One region of the Bradyrhizobium sp. WD16 genome, then DNA from elsewhere that is predicted to be linked to it. Evidence: predicted binding sites of a transcription regulator. Region 1 holds the regulator's gene; each other region holds the start of a gene.
What was found. The regulator LexA, encoded in region 1, represses DNA repair genes until DNA is damaged. The targets are predictions, from matches to a motif close to TGTTCNNNNTGTGTTCNG.
Positions count from the first base shown of each region.

Region 2: DB459_RS21400 (single-stranded DNA-binding protein) is a predicted target of LexA. The motif match lies at 1,756-1,773, and genes of this name have one in related genera.
Region 3: DB459_RS13050 (ribonuclease T2) is a predicted target of LexA. The motif match lies at 1,734-1,751, and genes of this name have one in related genera.

Region 1 is NZ_CP028908.1:4,483,802-4,488,591, forward strand. It holds gene DB459_RS20830 (TRAP transporter small permease) at 8-490, shown strand; gene DB459_RS20835 (TRAP transporter large permease) at 487-1,773, shown strand; gene DB459_RS20840 (dihydrodipicolinate synthase family protein) at 1,789-2,706, shown strand; gene lexA (transcriptional repressor LexA) at 2,726-3,421, opposite strand; gene glp (gephyrin-like molybdotransferase Glp) at 3,664-4,790, opposite strand, start outside.
Region 2 is NZ_CP028908.1:4,623,181-4,627,970, forward strand. It holds gene uvrA (excinuclease ABC subunit UvrA) at 1-155, opposite strand, end outside; gene DB459_RS21395 (outer membrane protein) at 747-1,475, opposite strand; gene DB459_RS21400 (single-stranded DNA-binding protein) at 1,939-2,442, shown strand; gene DB459_RS21405 (MarC family protein) at 2,610-3,227, opposite strand; gene gyrA (DNA gyrase subunit A) at 4,101-4,790, shown strand, end outside.
Region 3 is NZ_CP028908.1:2,814,944-2,819,733, reverse strand. It holds gene DB459_RS13055 (23S rRNA (adenine(2030)-N(6))-methyltransferase RlmJ) at 1-756, opposite strand, end outside; gene DB459_RS13050 (ribonuclease T2) at 917-1,606, opposite strand; gene DB459_RS13045 (hypothetical protein) at 1,796-2,257, opposite strand; gene DB459_RS13040 (hypothetical protein) at 2,465-2,755, shown strand; gene DB459_RS13035 (thioesterase family protein) at 3,033-3,428, opposite strand; gene DB459_RS13030 (tautomerase family protein) at 3,441-3,638, opposite strand; gene hisS (histidine--tRNA ligase) at 3,685-4,790, opposite strand, start outside.

The DNA.
Region 1 (4,790 bases):
CGGCGCCATGGCAACCAGGCTGCTCGATCGCGCCGCCCAGGCGTTCGGCTGCGCACTGCTCGCGGCCCTTCTGGTCTGCGTGCTGCTCGGCATCGTCACCCGCGGCGCCGGCGAGCCTCTGATCTGGACCGACGAAGCCGCGCGCATGCTGATGGTCTGGCTGGCCGCGACCGGCTGGGTGTTGGCGAGCCGCAGGCATGGCCATGTCCGCATCCGCTTCTTCCAGAACATGCTGCCCAAGCGCGCCTGGCGCGGCGCCGAGACGGTGATCCAGCTCGCCATCGTCGTGCTCGGGCTGACGGTGGCGTGGTTCGCGGTGCAGCTGGTGCAGAAGAATGCCGATCTCGAGGCGACCTCGCTGCCGCTGTCCATGGCCTGGCTCTATGCGCCGATGGCGCCGGCCGGCCTCCTCGTCGCGCTCCAGGCGGCTGTCGATGCCTGGCGCCGGCCGGGCGGGCCGGCGCTGACGACCGCGGTGGACGTCGAATGACGACGCTGATGATCGAGATCGGCGCGCTGTGGCTGCTGGCGATCCTGTCCGGCCTGCCGCTGTTCGCGGCGATGGGTCTCGCGGCGCTGGCCTTCGTCGCCCTGTCCGGCCTGTCGCCGAGCATCGTGCCGCAGAAGATGGTGCAGGCGATGAATTCCTTTCCCATCGTCGCCGCGCCGCTGTTCATCCTGATGGGCAACCTGCTTGGCGCCGCCCGCATCACCGACCGGATCGTGCGCTTCGCCACGGCGGTGATGGGATCGCTGCGCGGCGGCTACGCCCAGGCCAGCATCCTCTCCAGCCTGATCTTCGCCGGCATGGCCGGCTCGGCGGTGGCCGACGCCGCCGGCACCGGCGCGGTCGAGATCCGCGCCATGAAGCGCGCCGGCTACCGGCCGGAAACCGCCGCCTCGATCACCGCCTCGGCCGCGACCATCGGCGCCATCGTGCCGCCCAGCCTGCCGATCGTGATCTTCGGCGTGACCTCGGATATCTCGGTCGGCCGCCTGTTCCTTGCCGGCTGCGTGCCCGGCCTGATGATGGCGGCGTCGCTGATGGTGATGGTCGCCGTGATCGGCCGCCGCCAGGGCTTCCCCAAGCAGCGCTTCCCCGGCTGGCGCGAATTGTGGCTGTCGCTGCGCGACGGCATCTTCGCGCTGCTCACCCCGGTGATCCTGCTGTCGGGCATGTTCAGCGGCCTGTTCACCCCGACCGAGGCCGCGGCGGTGGCCAGCACCTATGCGCTGTTCCTCGGCCTCGTGGTGTATCGCACGCTCACCCCGGCCGACCTATTCCGCGTTGCGGTCGAGACCGTGGAGACGGTGGGTGTGGTCGCCGTGCTGGTGATGGCGGCCGGCGCGCTCGGCTGGTGCATGTCGCTGTCGCGCATTCCGCAGACGGTGGCGCCGGCGATGGTCGCCTCGATCGGCAGTCCGCTGATGTTCCTTCTGATCTGCAACGTGATGCTGCTCGTCGTCGGCTGCTTCATGGAGACGCTGGCGGCGCTCCTGATCCTGATTCCGATCCTGATGCCGGCGGCGCACAGCTTCGGCATTCCCCCGGTGCAGTTCGGCATCATGATGATCTTCAACCTGATCCTCGGCACCATCCACCCGCCGATCGGCGTCGTTCTGTTCATCACCTCGCGGATCGCCGAGATCTCGTTCGAGACCATGTCGCGCGCGGTGCTGCCATGGCTGGTGCCGCTCTTGGTGGTGCTGGCGATGATCACGCTGTGGCCGCCGCTGACGACCTTTCTGCCAGATCTCGTGATGCCGAGATGATTCAATGGAGACGACATGACTGACGCCATTCGCGGCTACTGGACCGCCGTTCCGACGCCGCTGACCGCGCTGGGCGCGGTCGACAACGCGCGGCTCGCCACCCATGTCCGCGGCTTGTTCGCCGCCGGCATCGACGGCGTGGTGCTGTTCGGCACGACCGGCGAGGGGACCTCGTTCAATGTCGGCGAACGCATCGCCACCGTCGAGGCGCTGCTCGGCGCCGGCATCGCGCCGGGCCGCATCGGTCTCGGCGGCGGCTTTGCCGCGATCACCGACAGCATCAGCTTGACCCGCGCGGCGCTCGCCGCCGGCCTGACGCAGATTCTGCTGCTGCCGCCCTATTTCTACCGCGACGTCGATGCCGCGGGGATCGAGAGCGCCTTCGCCGCCATTCTCGACGCCGTCGCCGACGACCGGTTGCGGCTGACGCTCTATCACATTCCCCAGGTCGCGGGCGTCGGCGTGCCGCCGGACGTCGCCGCGAAGCTGCGGGCGCGCTACGGCCACGTCGTCGCCGGGGTGAAGGACAGCAGTGCCGATTTCGATCAGTTTCGCGCCTTCCGCGCCGCGGCGCCGCAGCTTGCGGTCACCGTCGGCAACGAGGCCGATATCGCCCGCGCCATGGCCGAGGGCGGCGCCGGTACGATCTGCGGCATGGCCAATGTCGCGCCGGCGCTGGTGAAGATGATGCTGGATGGTCCGGCCAAGGATACGGCCAAGGAAACCGCCAAGGAAACCGCCAAGGAAATCGCGATGCGCGAGGCGATCGCGCTGGTGAGCGGGCGGCCGTTCGTGCCGGCGCTCAAGGCGATCCTCGCTGCCCAGACCGGCGACAGCGCCTGGGCGCAGGTCCGCCCGCCGTTGCGGGCGGTAGCCGACGGCGCCGCCCTGAAGGCGCGGCTCGACGCGGTGCTGCGCTCGGCCGGCCTTTAGGCGAGCCGCGCTCTCGCGCTCAGTAGCGGCGGAACAGGCTGACCAGCTTGCCCTGGATGCGCACCCGGTTGGGCGGCAGGATTCTGACTTCATAGGCCGGGTTGGCCGGCTCCAGCGCGATCGAGGCGCCGCGCCGGCGGAAGCGCTTGAGCGTTGCTTCCTCCTCGTCGATCAGCGCGACCACGATGTCGCCGGTGTCGGCGGCCTCGGTGCGCTGGATCAGCGCCACGTCGCCGTCGAGAATGCCGGCGTCGACCATGGAATCGCCGCGGACCTCGAGGGCATAGTGCTCGCCCGAGGCCAGCATCTCCGGCGGGACGTTGATGGTGTGGCTGCGGGTCTGCAGCGCCTCGATCGGCGTACCGGCGGCGATCCGGCCCATCACCGGGATGGCTACCGGGCGGCCGCCTTCGTCCTCGGCGGGGGCGCGCACCACGCGGCCGAGATTGCCTTCGATGACGCTCGGCGTGAAGCCGCGGCGCGCGCCGGCGTTGCCGGCCTGCTCGGGCATCTTGATGACGTCGATGGCCCTGGCGCGGTTGGGCAGGCGGCGGATGAAGCCGCGCTCCTCGAGGGCGGTGATCAGGCGGTGGATGCCCGACTTCGAGCGCAGGTCGAGGGCGTCCTTCATCTCGTCGAAGGACGGCGGCACGCCGGACTCCTTCAGGCGCTCGTTGATGAAGCGGAGCAGTTCATACTGTTTGCGCGTGAGCATCTGAATCCCTTGGAATGCGGGGCCACATCGTTGGATCGAGCTTCATTGGCCAGCTTCGCTGGCCGGTTCACTGCTGAAGCGGCCGCCTCTCGTGATCGTTTCGAGTTGAGCGTTCTCTTCTCAGCATCCCTGCGGGATGCGCGCGCGGAGGAGACTCGCTCGAAACAAATCATGAACGGACACTATATGTTCCATATGTGTTCCGCAACATCTTAATTTGGCGTCAACAAATCGAGCTAGCGTCAGAGGGGAAGCTTAAGGATGTCACACGGCGATCCCGCCTTGGCCGGCGGCGCGAGCGGCGGCCGCAGGATCAGCGCGCCGGCCTCGGAGAGCTTGGCGAGCAGCGAAGAATCCTGCTGCAGCACGGGGGTGGCGATCTGGCGGCCATCGGCGCCGCTCGCCAGGCGCGCGCGCAGGTAGTCGTGGCGCTGGTCGTTGGCCGGCAGGTCGGCGCCCAGCACCGCCTGTTCGGCCATGTGGCGGACGTCGCTGCGGCCGGACAGCGCCCGGATCAGCGGCGCCATGAACAGGAAGGCGCAGACATAGGACGACACCGGATTGCCCGGCAGCCCGAGCACGCGCATGGCGCCGAGCCGGCCGTGCATCATCGGCTTGCCGGGCCGCATCGCGATCTTCCAGAACGCCATGGTGACGGCTTCGGCTTCGAGCGCCTGCTGCACCACGTCGTGGTCGCCGACCGATGCGCCACCGGTGCTGACGAGGATGTCGGCGCCGGCCGCGCGGGCGCTCCGCACCGCGGCGACGGTGGCCTCGACGGTGTCGCCGACCAGGCCGAGATCGACCACCTCGGCGCCCTCGCTGCGTGCCAGCGCCCGCAGCGCATAGCCGTTGGAATAGACGATCTGCCCCGGGCCGGGCGTCGTCCCGGGCATCACCAGTTCGTCGCCGGTGGCGAAGATCGCCAGCTTCGGCCGCCGGCTCACCGGCAGCGCCGGATGGTTCATGGCCGCGGCGAGGGAGAGATCGCGATCGGAGAGCCTCCGGCCGGCGCGCAGCAGCACGTCGCCCTCGCGGAAGTCGACGCCGGCGACGCGGACATGGCGGCCGGCGCGCACGCTCACGTGCACCACCACCGTGCCGTTCTCCGCGGTGGTGTCCTCCTGGATCACCACGGCGTCGGCGCCATCGGGGACGACGCCGCCGGTGAAGATGCGCAGCGCCTCGCCCGGTCCCAGCGCGCCGGCAAACGGCCGGCCGGCGGCGATCTCGCCGATCACCCGCAGACGGGTCGGCACCTCGGCAACGTCGCTCGCGCGCACCGCATAGCCGTCCATGGCCGACATCGCGCTCGGCGGCTGGGAGCGCAACGCGGCGATGTCGCGGGCCAGGACACGATGGCAGGCGT
Region 2 (4,790 bases), 140 kb from region 1:
TTGCCCGACCCCGACAGGCCGGTCAGCACCACCAGCCGGTCGCGCGGGATGTCGAGATTGACGTTCTTGAGATTGTGCTCGCGCGCGCCGCGAATGCGAATGGCGCGGCTGCTGGCATCGATCTGTCGTCGGCTCGCCTTGAGAACTTCGTCCATCAGTGGCAGTTCCGGATGCGCCGGCGGCGCTGATCTTGCGTGACATTCGCGCGCCGGGCGATCGCGAATGGAAGGCTGGTGTCCCGGTTCGATCGTTCGTAGAGCTCAACCAACCCGTCGGGGTGTATCGTCCATCGTCCCACAGCACCGCGATGCCCGGAAGTGCAGGTCGACTCGCGGCGCGAGTTGTCCAGTGAACATATCAAGAACATCGCCGCGCACCAAGAGCCGCGCATCAAGAGCCGCGCACCAAGAGATGCCTGCGCCCGGATCGGGGAGTGCAAGCATTGGGCCGCGACGAGTTCCGACGACAGCCAATGGGGTGAGTGAACCCTATGTGGTTCAGGTCGGTGCGAAGGGCAAGGGCGGCCGGTGCCGCGCCGCGCCGATAGCCGCAATGAATATCCGGGCAGGAATACCCCGGCGGCAACGGGGCCGACGAGTACCGGCAAAACGACAAGACGCCAAACGAAGAGCCGCCAAACGAAAAAGCCCGGCTCGCGGGAGCCGGGCTTTTGTGGTGGTCCTGAACCGGAGTCCTCGGTGGAGAACCTCAGTCAGTATGCGTCAGGACTTCGCTCAGTACTTCGCTCAGTACCTGGCGACGACCGGGCCGCCCCAGTTGAAGCGGTAGTTCAGGCCGGCCTTCACGCTGTGGACGTCGTCGCGGTAGCTGACAACGCCGCCGGCGGCCGGCACCGAGATGTTGGTGGTGCCGAAGTTGTAGTACTGGTACTCGACCTTGGCCGACCAGTTCGGGGTGAACAGGTACTCGAGGCCGGCACCGACGGTGTAACCGGTGTCCTTGCGGCTGACGGCGAAGGCGAGCGGCGCACCGGTGGCGGTGTTGAACACGTTCACGTTGTCGTTGTTGCCGCGGAAGGCGAGACCGCCCTTGGCGTACAGCAGCGCCGGACCCCAGGTGTAGCCGAGACGGCCGGTGACCGAACCGAAGTCGCTGCTGCGGCCCTGAACGGTGAACGGCACCAAGGCAGGCGGCGCGGTGAACAGCACGTTGGTGGTGTCGCGCGCGGCCCAGGTGTATTCGGCTTCGATACCGAGCACCCAGTTCGGGGCGAACTGATAGTCAGCGCCGCCCTGCACACCGCCGGCGAACCGGCCGTCGCTGCCGTAGATGTTGTCGCTGCCGTTGAAGGCGCCACCGATGTGACCACCGATGTAGAACCCGGTCCAGTTGTAGATCGGGGCCGGCACATAGGCCGGAGCCTTGGTGTAGGTACGGGCCGGAAGGTCGGCGGCAAAGGCCGAAGCCGTGCCCAGCGCGACCAGCGCCACGCTACCCAGCAAAATCTTCTTCATCGTTCTCTCCACTTACATCTCCGCCGCAACTGGCGGCGCAAATCCCAAGAAACAATCGTCGCAAGCGCCGATGTTGGGAACACCATAGTCCAATCCGGATCGAAAAGCCGTCTCCCAAATGCAACACCTCGTCACGAAGTGACTCCGACTAAGTTTAGGATTTGTTTAGCATATTTCCGCCGGTGGAGGCAAAATCCGCGCATCTTTTGACACATTTCGGGCAGCGCAGGCACCCTGCCGGTGCTTCAATGCCGCCCTGGCTGGTGGTTTACATCGGCGGCGGAACATAATAAGAACGATGGGCCCCGCGGTGCGATGCTGGGCGTGGAAGTGTGGATAAGGCGGCGCCGGTGGTCGCGCAGCCGAGCCGGAGCGGCGCCTGGCAGGTTATAGGGTCGGGACGGAGAACCCCGCCGCGAGCCGGCTTGGGTGTGTCGATTTGGGTGTGTGAACGGAGAGTGCGATGGCGGGAAGCGTAAACAAGGTCATTCTGGTCGGTAATCTGGGCGCCGACCCCGAAATCCGGCGCACCCAGGACGGACGCCCGATCGCCAATCTGCGGATCGCCACGTCGGAAACCTGGCGCGACAAGAACACCGGTGAGCGCAAGGAAAAGACCGAGTGGCACCGCGTCGTGATCTTCAATGAGGGGCTCTGCAAAATCGCGGAGCAGTACCTCAAGAAGGGCGCGAAGGTTTACATCGAAGGCGCTCTGCAGACACGGAAATGGACCGACCAGAGCGGAGTCGAGAAGTACTCGACCGAGGTGGTCCTGCAGGGCTTCAATTCGACTCTGACCATGCTCGATGGGCGTGGCGGCGGCGGTGGCGGTAGCTTCGCCGATGAGGGCGATTTCGGTTCCAGCGGGCCGTCCTCCGGGGCGCCGCGACGGGTGTCCTCCGGCAACCCCAGCCCCAGCCGTGGCGGCGGTGGTGGCGGCGACATGGACGACGAGATCCCGTTCTGACGGGGACGTTTTCCAGCGGCGGGCGTTGCGTCCGCTGATCCTTGCGCAGCAGTTTTGCGGCCGGCGTCGATAGCGGCGCCGGCCGTTTTGCTTTTGGGGTGCTTTTGGGCTGCTTTGGGGCGGAGGCGACGCCGCTGCGCGTCAGATTTGCTCAGCCTCAGATTTGCTCAGCCGAAGGCGCTGCGGGCGCCGTCGAGAATGAACTGGACCGCGAGCGCGGCCAGAACGATGCCCAAAAGGCGCGACAGGACGACGTTGCCGGTGATGCCGATGGCGCGTGACACCCGCACCGCTGCCATGAAGGCGAGGGCGCAGAGCAGGCCTGTCACGGCGATGATGGCGATCAGCGATGCCAGCGCCGCCGGCGTTGCCGCCTTGCCGGCGAGAAGCAGGGTTGCGGTGATCGCGCCGGGACCGGCGATCAGCGGAATGGCGAGCGGGAAGGCGGCGACATCGCGGACGTGCTCGGCCACGGCGTCCTCGGCCTGGCGGGTGTCGCGGGCCGGGCGCCAGCCGAGCACCATGTCGAACGAAATGGCGAACAGCAGGATGCCGCCGGAGATCCGGAATGCCGGCAGCCCGATGCCCAGGCGATCCAGCAACCAGCTTCCGGCCAGCGCCGTTCCGGCGAGAATGGCGGACGCGATCGCCGCGGCGCGCAGCCCGGTGGCGTTGCGCACACGCGGCGGCTGGTTGTCGGTGACGGCGAGGAAGGCCGGCGCGATGCCGATCGGGTCGACCACGACGAGCAGGGTGACGAGGGCGGTCAGGGCATCGTTGAGCATGCGCAATGTCCTCGGCGGGCCGCCTTCCGGATGCCGAGCGATAGAGTGCCGCAAGGAGCGCCGCAAGCGGTCCGCACGGCGCTGCTGCCGAGATCTCCCGGCTAGTGTGGCGTCTCGCAATTGCCTACCGCCTTCGCGGCAACCCTCTCGTAGGCAATTGCGAGACATAAGCCACACTAGCACTTTGATTTTGCTAGTGTCCTTTATGTCTCCGAATTACCGTGCGAGCGTGAGGCAAATGGAGCGGTAATTCGGAGACAGGACACTCGTGTGGCGTCTCGCAATTGCCTACCGCCTTCGCGGCAACCCTCTCGTAGGCAATTGCGAGACCTAAGCCACACTAGTGTGGTGGATCTGACGCTCGTTTCAGTATTGCAGCGAGTTCTTCGAGCGCGCGTCAGATCCAAAACCACACTAGAATCATAATGATGCTAGTGTGGCGTCTCGCAATTGCCTATGCCTTTGCGGCAAGCCTCTCATAGGCAATTGCGAGACATAAGCCACACTAGCTTTTTGATTTTGCTAGTGTCCCGATGTCTCCGAATGACCGTGCGAGGGTGAGGCAAACGAAGCGGTAATTCGGAGACGGGACACTAGTGTCCCCTTGTTTCCAACGTTCGTATGAGCGCCTGCTGCAATGGGGTACGAACGTTGGAAACAGGACACTCGCACTCTGATTTTGCTAGTGTCCCTATGTCTCCGAATGACCGTGCGAGTGCGAGGCAAACGTAGCGGTAATTCGGAGACAGGACACTAGCGATAAGCAGCTGACTTAATTGGATTTTATAGGCCGTTTCGGCGGCGAAAGGGGTTGGTGCGGGGCTCTGAATCGCCTATATCTCCCGGACTGATTCGTCGTGGGGATTTTTGCGTTTGGCCGATCAAGATAATCCGGAATCCGGCGCCTCCGGGCCGGTCGACATCCGCCCGGTTTCTATCTCCGATGAGATGAAGCGATCCTACCTCGATTACGCCATGAGCGTGATCGTGGCGCGGGCGCTGCCGGACGCGCGCGACGGCCTCAAGCCGGTGCATCGGCGCATTCTCTACGCCATGCACGAGAACGGCTTCGACTGGAACAAGGCGTATCGCAAGTCGGCCCGCACCGTCGGCGACGTCATCGGTAAATACCATCCCCATGGCGACCAGTCGGTCTACGACGCCCTGGTCCGCATGGCGCAGGACTTCTCGATGCGGGTGCCGCTGGTCGACGGCCAGGGCAACTTCGGCTCGGTCGACGGCGATACCGCGGCGGCCATGCGCTACACCGAGTCCCGTCTCACCAAGGCCGCGCACACCCTGATCGAGGACATCGACAAGGATACGGTCGATTTCCAGCCCAACTACGACAGCTCCGAACGCGAGCCGTCGGTGCTGCCGGCGCGCTTTCCCAATCTTCTGGTCAACGGCGCCGGCGGCATCGCCGTCGGCATGGCGACCAATATCCCGCCGCACAATCTCGGCGAAGTGATCGATGCCTGCATCGCGCTGATCGACAATCCCGCGCTCGGCATCGACGACCTGATGGGCATCGTGCCCGGGCCGGATTTCCCGACCGGCGGC
Region 3 (4,790 bases), 1.7 Mb from region 1:
CGGATTGACGATGAGCAGGCCGGCCGAGGTCAACCGCCCGTCGGAGGACTGCGGCGCCACGCTGAATTCCAGCCGCATCATCTTGCCGGCTGCACCATTGGCCGCTGCGGTGTCAGCAACCGCAGCGGCGAGCGCGTCGGTGGCCCGACGATCCTTGGCGGGATACCACAGCGCAAAAATCCCGGTGGGCCAGCGCGCGAAAGCGGTGGCAAAGCCCGTGGCCAGACGGCTGAATTCGTCGCTGGCCTCGAACGGCGGATCGACCAGCACGAGGCCGCGCCGCTCCTTGGGCGGGACGAAGGCGCCGATTGCGGTCCAGCCGTCGAGATCGACCACCCGGCCCTGCTCGTCGCGGCGCAGCGCGGCAATGAGCTGCTTGCGGGCATTGGGCTCGACCTCGCAGGCGACCAGCCGGTCCTGAGGTCGGAGCAACGCACGGGCGATCAGCGGCGAGCCCGGATAGGTCTCGAGCTTGCCCGGCGGATTAAAGGCCCGCACGATGTCGAGATAGGGCGCGAGCAGCTCCTGCACCGCAGGCGACAGCCGTGCCTGATAGAGCCGCGCGATGCCGGTCAACCATTCGCCGCCACGCTGCGCCTCCGCCCCGGTGAGGTCGTAGCGGCCGGCACCGGCATGACTGTCGATGACGCGGAAGGCCGCCGGCTTTTCCTGCAGGTAGAGCAGGATACGCACCAGCACGATGTGCTTGATGACATCGGCAAAATTGCCGGCGTGAAACGCGTGACGATAGTTCATGCCGGGGCCCAATTGTTGGCGAGCGCGCCCTTGTCGGACACCGCGCCCTTGTCGGACAAAGAGGCCGCGCGATCAACCGCGCCCATGGCAGAGCCGGACCACCGTCCGGCGTCGCCGACCGCGCCGGCTGATCTCGCAGTGGTCTCGGCCCGACGAGGTTTCAGCCGCCGCGCACCGGCGGCATTTCGATCTTGTCGCGCCGGCACGCCCGGCGGTCGATCTCCTCGCAGGCCCGGAACTGGAGGTCCTTGTTCAGGCACAGGCGCACTTCGCTCAGCCGCTTGCTGTCGCAGGTCACCGTGACTGCGGCATTGCTCAGCCCCGGATTGGCCTTGACGAAAGCCTCCTCCACCTCGGCCGGCGTGACCTCACGCGTCTCGGTCAGCTGGAGGAATTCGGCCGGAATCTTCACCGCGGCACGGGCCTTTCGCACCGTCTCGAAATAGGCTTTCGCCGAGACACCCGAGCAGGTGCCGTGCTTGTCCCATTCGCTGAAGATCAGGCCGGGGGCCGGCATCAGGTCGAGCATGGAACTGACGATGTTGCGATCGAGCCGCGGCGCCGGCCGCTGGCAGTAATTGGGGAAGCCACGATCATATTGCGGCCACAGCCCGTGGACGACGAAGGAATATGGCCTGCCGCCGCACTGCATCTGCTGGTTGCGCCCGTTGGCGCCCCGCTCGCTCGCGGTCTCGCAATAGGACGGCGACCACGACAGCGACAGCACGTAGAAGTCGAACTCTCCCGGCGTATTCTGCCGGCTGTCCTGGGCCGACGCCGCCCCCGACCCGGCGACACCCGCCAGCAGCGACAGCGCAATGATGAGGACGGCCCGCGACCAGAATGACATCAGACGCGAGAGCGGACGTGCCGCAAAACGTGATCGAGAACCAGCCGATCGAACAGCGATCATGTAAAGAGCAGTCATGGCAATACCCCTGCTACGCATGGAAACGTCGTCAGGTTAGCACCACCATACGAACGTTACAAGAACAAAACACAACCTAAACAAGAACAGATGACCTCAGGCGGATCTCGTTCAGGGGCGGGCAGCCTTGCAGGCCGGCTGATAGGCCCAGTTGCGGTCAAGGCCGACGACGCAGAATTCGATGCCGGCGCCATAGCCGGCGAACCCGCCGTCCTCGATGATCGAATAATCCACGCGGCGCGGACGGCCGTCGCTCAGCATCGCGCGGGCGGTGCAGAAGCGGCGCGGAATCGAATCCGACGCCCAGGGACGAAATCCGAGTTCGCGGACGTCGGCGTAGCCGGTGATCTGCAGCGACGAATTCCAGAAGGTGCTTTCTTTGTCGGCGAATTGCAGGGCGACTGCGCCGAGCGCCGCCTGGCAGGGCGGCACGTCGCTGTCATAGCGCGGGCCCGACAGCCAGAAATTCATTTCCAGCGGATTGGCCGCCCTGGCGGGGACGCTGCCGGCGAGGATGGCGCCGAATGCAGCGGCAATGCAGAAGCCGCGGAGAAGCCTGGTAGGATTGCGCATGGACCGCCTCAAAATCGAATTGCGCCGGACGGTGCCGCGAAGGCGCGATGCGGTCAAGTGCAGCCTGGCCACACCGCCCATTTGTTGCGTTTTATCAACCCGCGACGCCTTCCAAGCCCGGCGGCCCGCCGTTAAGTTGGGCGGACTGACTGCTGGAAAGCTGGCCGATTCGGTCCCTGACCGGGGCGGGCCGGAATGGAGATGATGATGCGACGAGGAATGGCCGGAGCGGCCGCGGTGCTCGGTGTCGTGCTGGCCTGCGGCCCGGCGCGGGCGGACTGGGTACCGCCGTTCAAGGGCAACGACACCGGCGGGATCATTTCCTATTCCCTGGTCGGGCAAGCCGATGTCCGGGCAATGGCCGTGGATCATTGCGCGCGATACGGCAAGGTGGTGCGGCTGACCGGTGTGCAGGCCACCTATGGCGGCTATCTCTCCTTCGCCTGCATCTGGCCGCCGCCGGGACGGAGCGAACACACGCTGAGCGTGCGCTACTGATCGACAGCTGATCGACGTTGTCCGCTCCGATGGAAACGGAGCGGGAGGCGCCATTTTTCAAGCGATGTATTTTTCCTCCACGCCAAGCGGTGTCCGCCTGGCCACCACCGCCATGCCGAGATCGGCGGCGACTTCAATTCCGCCTATACGGTCAAGGTGGCGACGAAGATATCCGGCGACATCGTCATGCCCGGCAGCGTCAAAATGAACATCAAGGATCCGGAAGACCTCCGCGCCATGATCCGCAAGCCGTAAGGCAACGGCCGTCTTCGGCTGGCTAACCGCCGGCGAGGCGCTTCTCGAACCTCGCCACCTCGACGATGCCGCGGCGATGGGTGCCGTCGCCGATCTTGCGCTCGCCGTCGAAGGCGGCAACCTCGAACACCACGCTCAAGCCCTCGACCGCGATCACCTTCGCCGTGGCGCGGACCTCGCGGCCGACCGGTGTCGCGGCGAGATGGCGGATGTTGACCTCGGTGCCGACGCTGACGAAGCCCGGCGGCAGATGCGGCGCGATCGCCGAGGCCGACGCCGTCTCCATCGCCAGGATCATCATCGGCGTCGCGTAGACCTTCGGCATCGTCGGCACGAAATGCCCCACCGTGAGTTCGTCGGTGACGGTGACGCGCTCCTGCCCGCTCATGCCGACCGCGACTTTGTCGAGAACGCCCATGATGCGGCCCCGCTACTTCCTGGCCGCCCGTTCGGCGAAGGTCTCGCCGCCCTTCATCTTGTCGGTGAGCCTGGCCTCGACGATCTGGACGGTAACGACATCGGCGCTGACGCCGAGGTTGTTGACGAGCGCGGCGGTGATGTCGCGCATCATCGCCTTCTTCTGCGCGTCGGTGCGACCTTCGGCCATAAAAACCTGAACTTCGGGCATCGCGGCGTCTCCCTGTTGCGTGATCTCCGATTCTCAGTCAAACTCGTCAGGCATCAGCCCAGGGCACGTCATGACGCGCCAGCACCTCGCGCACCGCGCTGACGAGCTCGGCCTCGGCCACCGCGAACTGCGCCGGCCGCGCCGCGCGCCATTCCTCGTTGGAGGCGATCGCCGCCGCCGCCTTGGCGCCCTCGATCAGGTCCTTGATCTGCACTTCGCCGCGCGCCTTCTCGTCCGAGCCCTGGATGATGACGCAGGGCGCGTTGCGGCGATCGGCGTATTTGAGCTGATTGCCCATGTTCCTCGGGTTGCCGAGATAGAGCTCGGCGCGGATGTTCGCGCGGCGCAGCTCGGCGACCATGGCCTGATAATCGGCGAGGCGGTCGCGGTCGAACACCGTGACCACCACCGGACCGACGTCCGGCGCGGTGGCGAGCTTGCCGATCAGCGCCAGCGCGGCCTGCAGCCGCGACACGCCAATGGAGAAGCCGGTCGCCGGCACGACCTCACCGCGGAAGCGCGAGACGAGGCCATCGTAACGGCCGCCGCCGCCGACCGAACCGAAGCGCACCGGCCGCCCCTTCTCGTCCTTGGTGTCGAGCAGGAGTTCGACCTCGTAGACCGGCCCGGTGTAATATTCGAGCCCCCGAACCACCGAGGGATCGACGCGGATGCGGTCCTCGCCGTAACCGGCGCGCGTCACCAGATCGCGGATCTGCGTCAGCTCGGCGACGCCCTCGGCGCCGCGCGCGGTATCGGCCGCCGCCTTGCCCTCGGTGAAGGCGATCACTTTCTCGATCGCATCGGCCGGCAGGCCGGCGCCTTTGGTGAAATCGCCGCTGTCGTCCTTGCGGCCCTCGCCGAGCAGCAGGCGCACGCCGTCGGAGCCGAACTTGTCGAGCTTGTCGATGGCGCGCAGCACCGTCAGGCGCCGGCCGGCCTCGGCCTCGCCGCCGAGCCCGATCGATTCCAGGATGCCGTCGAGCAGCTTGCGGTTGTTGACCTTGACCACATAGGCGCCGCGCGGGATGCCGAGCGCCTCCATGGCGTCGGCGGCCATCATGCACATCTCGGCGTCGGCGGCCGGCGAGGCCGATCCGACCGTATCGGCGTCGAACTGCATGAACTGGCGGAAGCGGCCCGGGCCCGGCT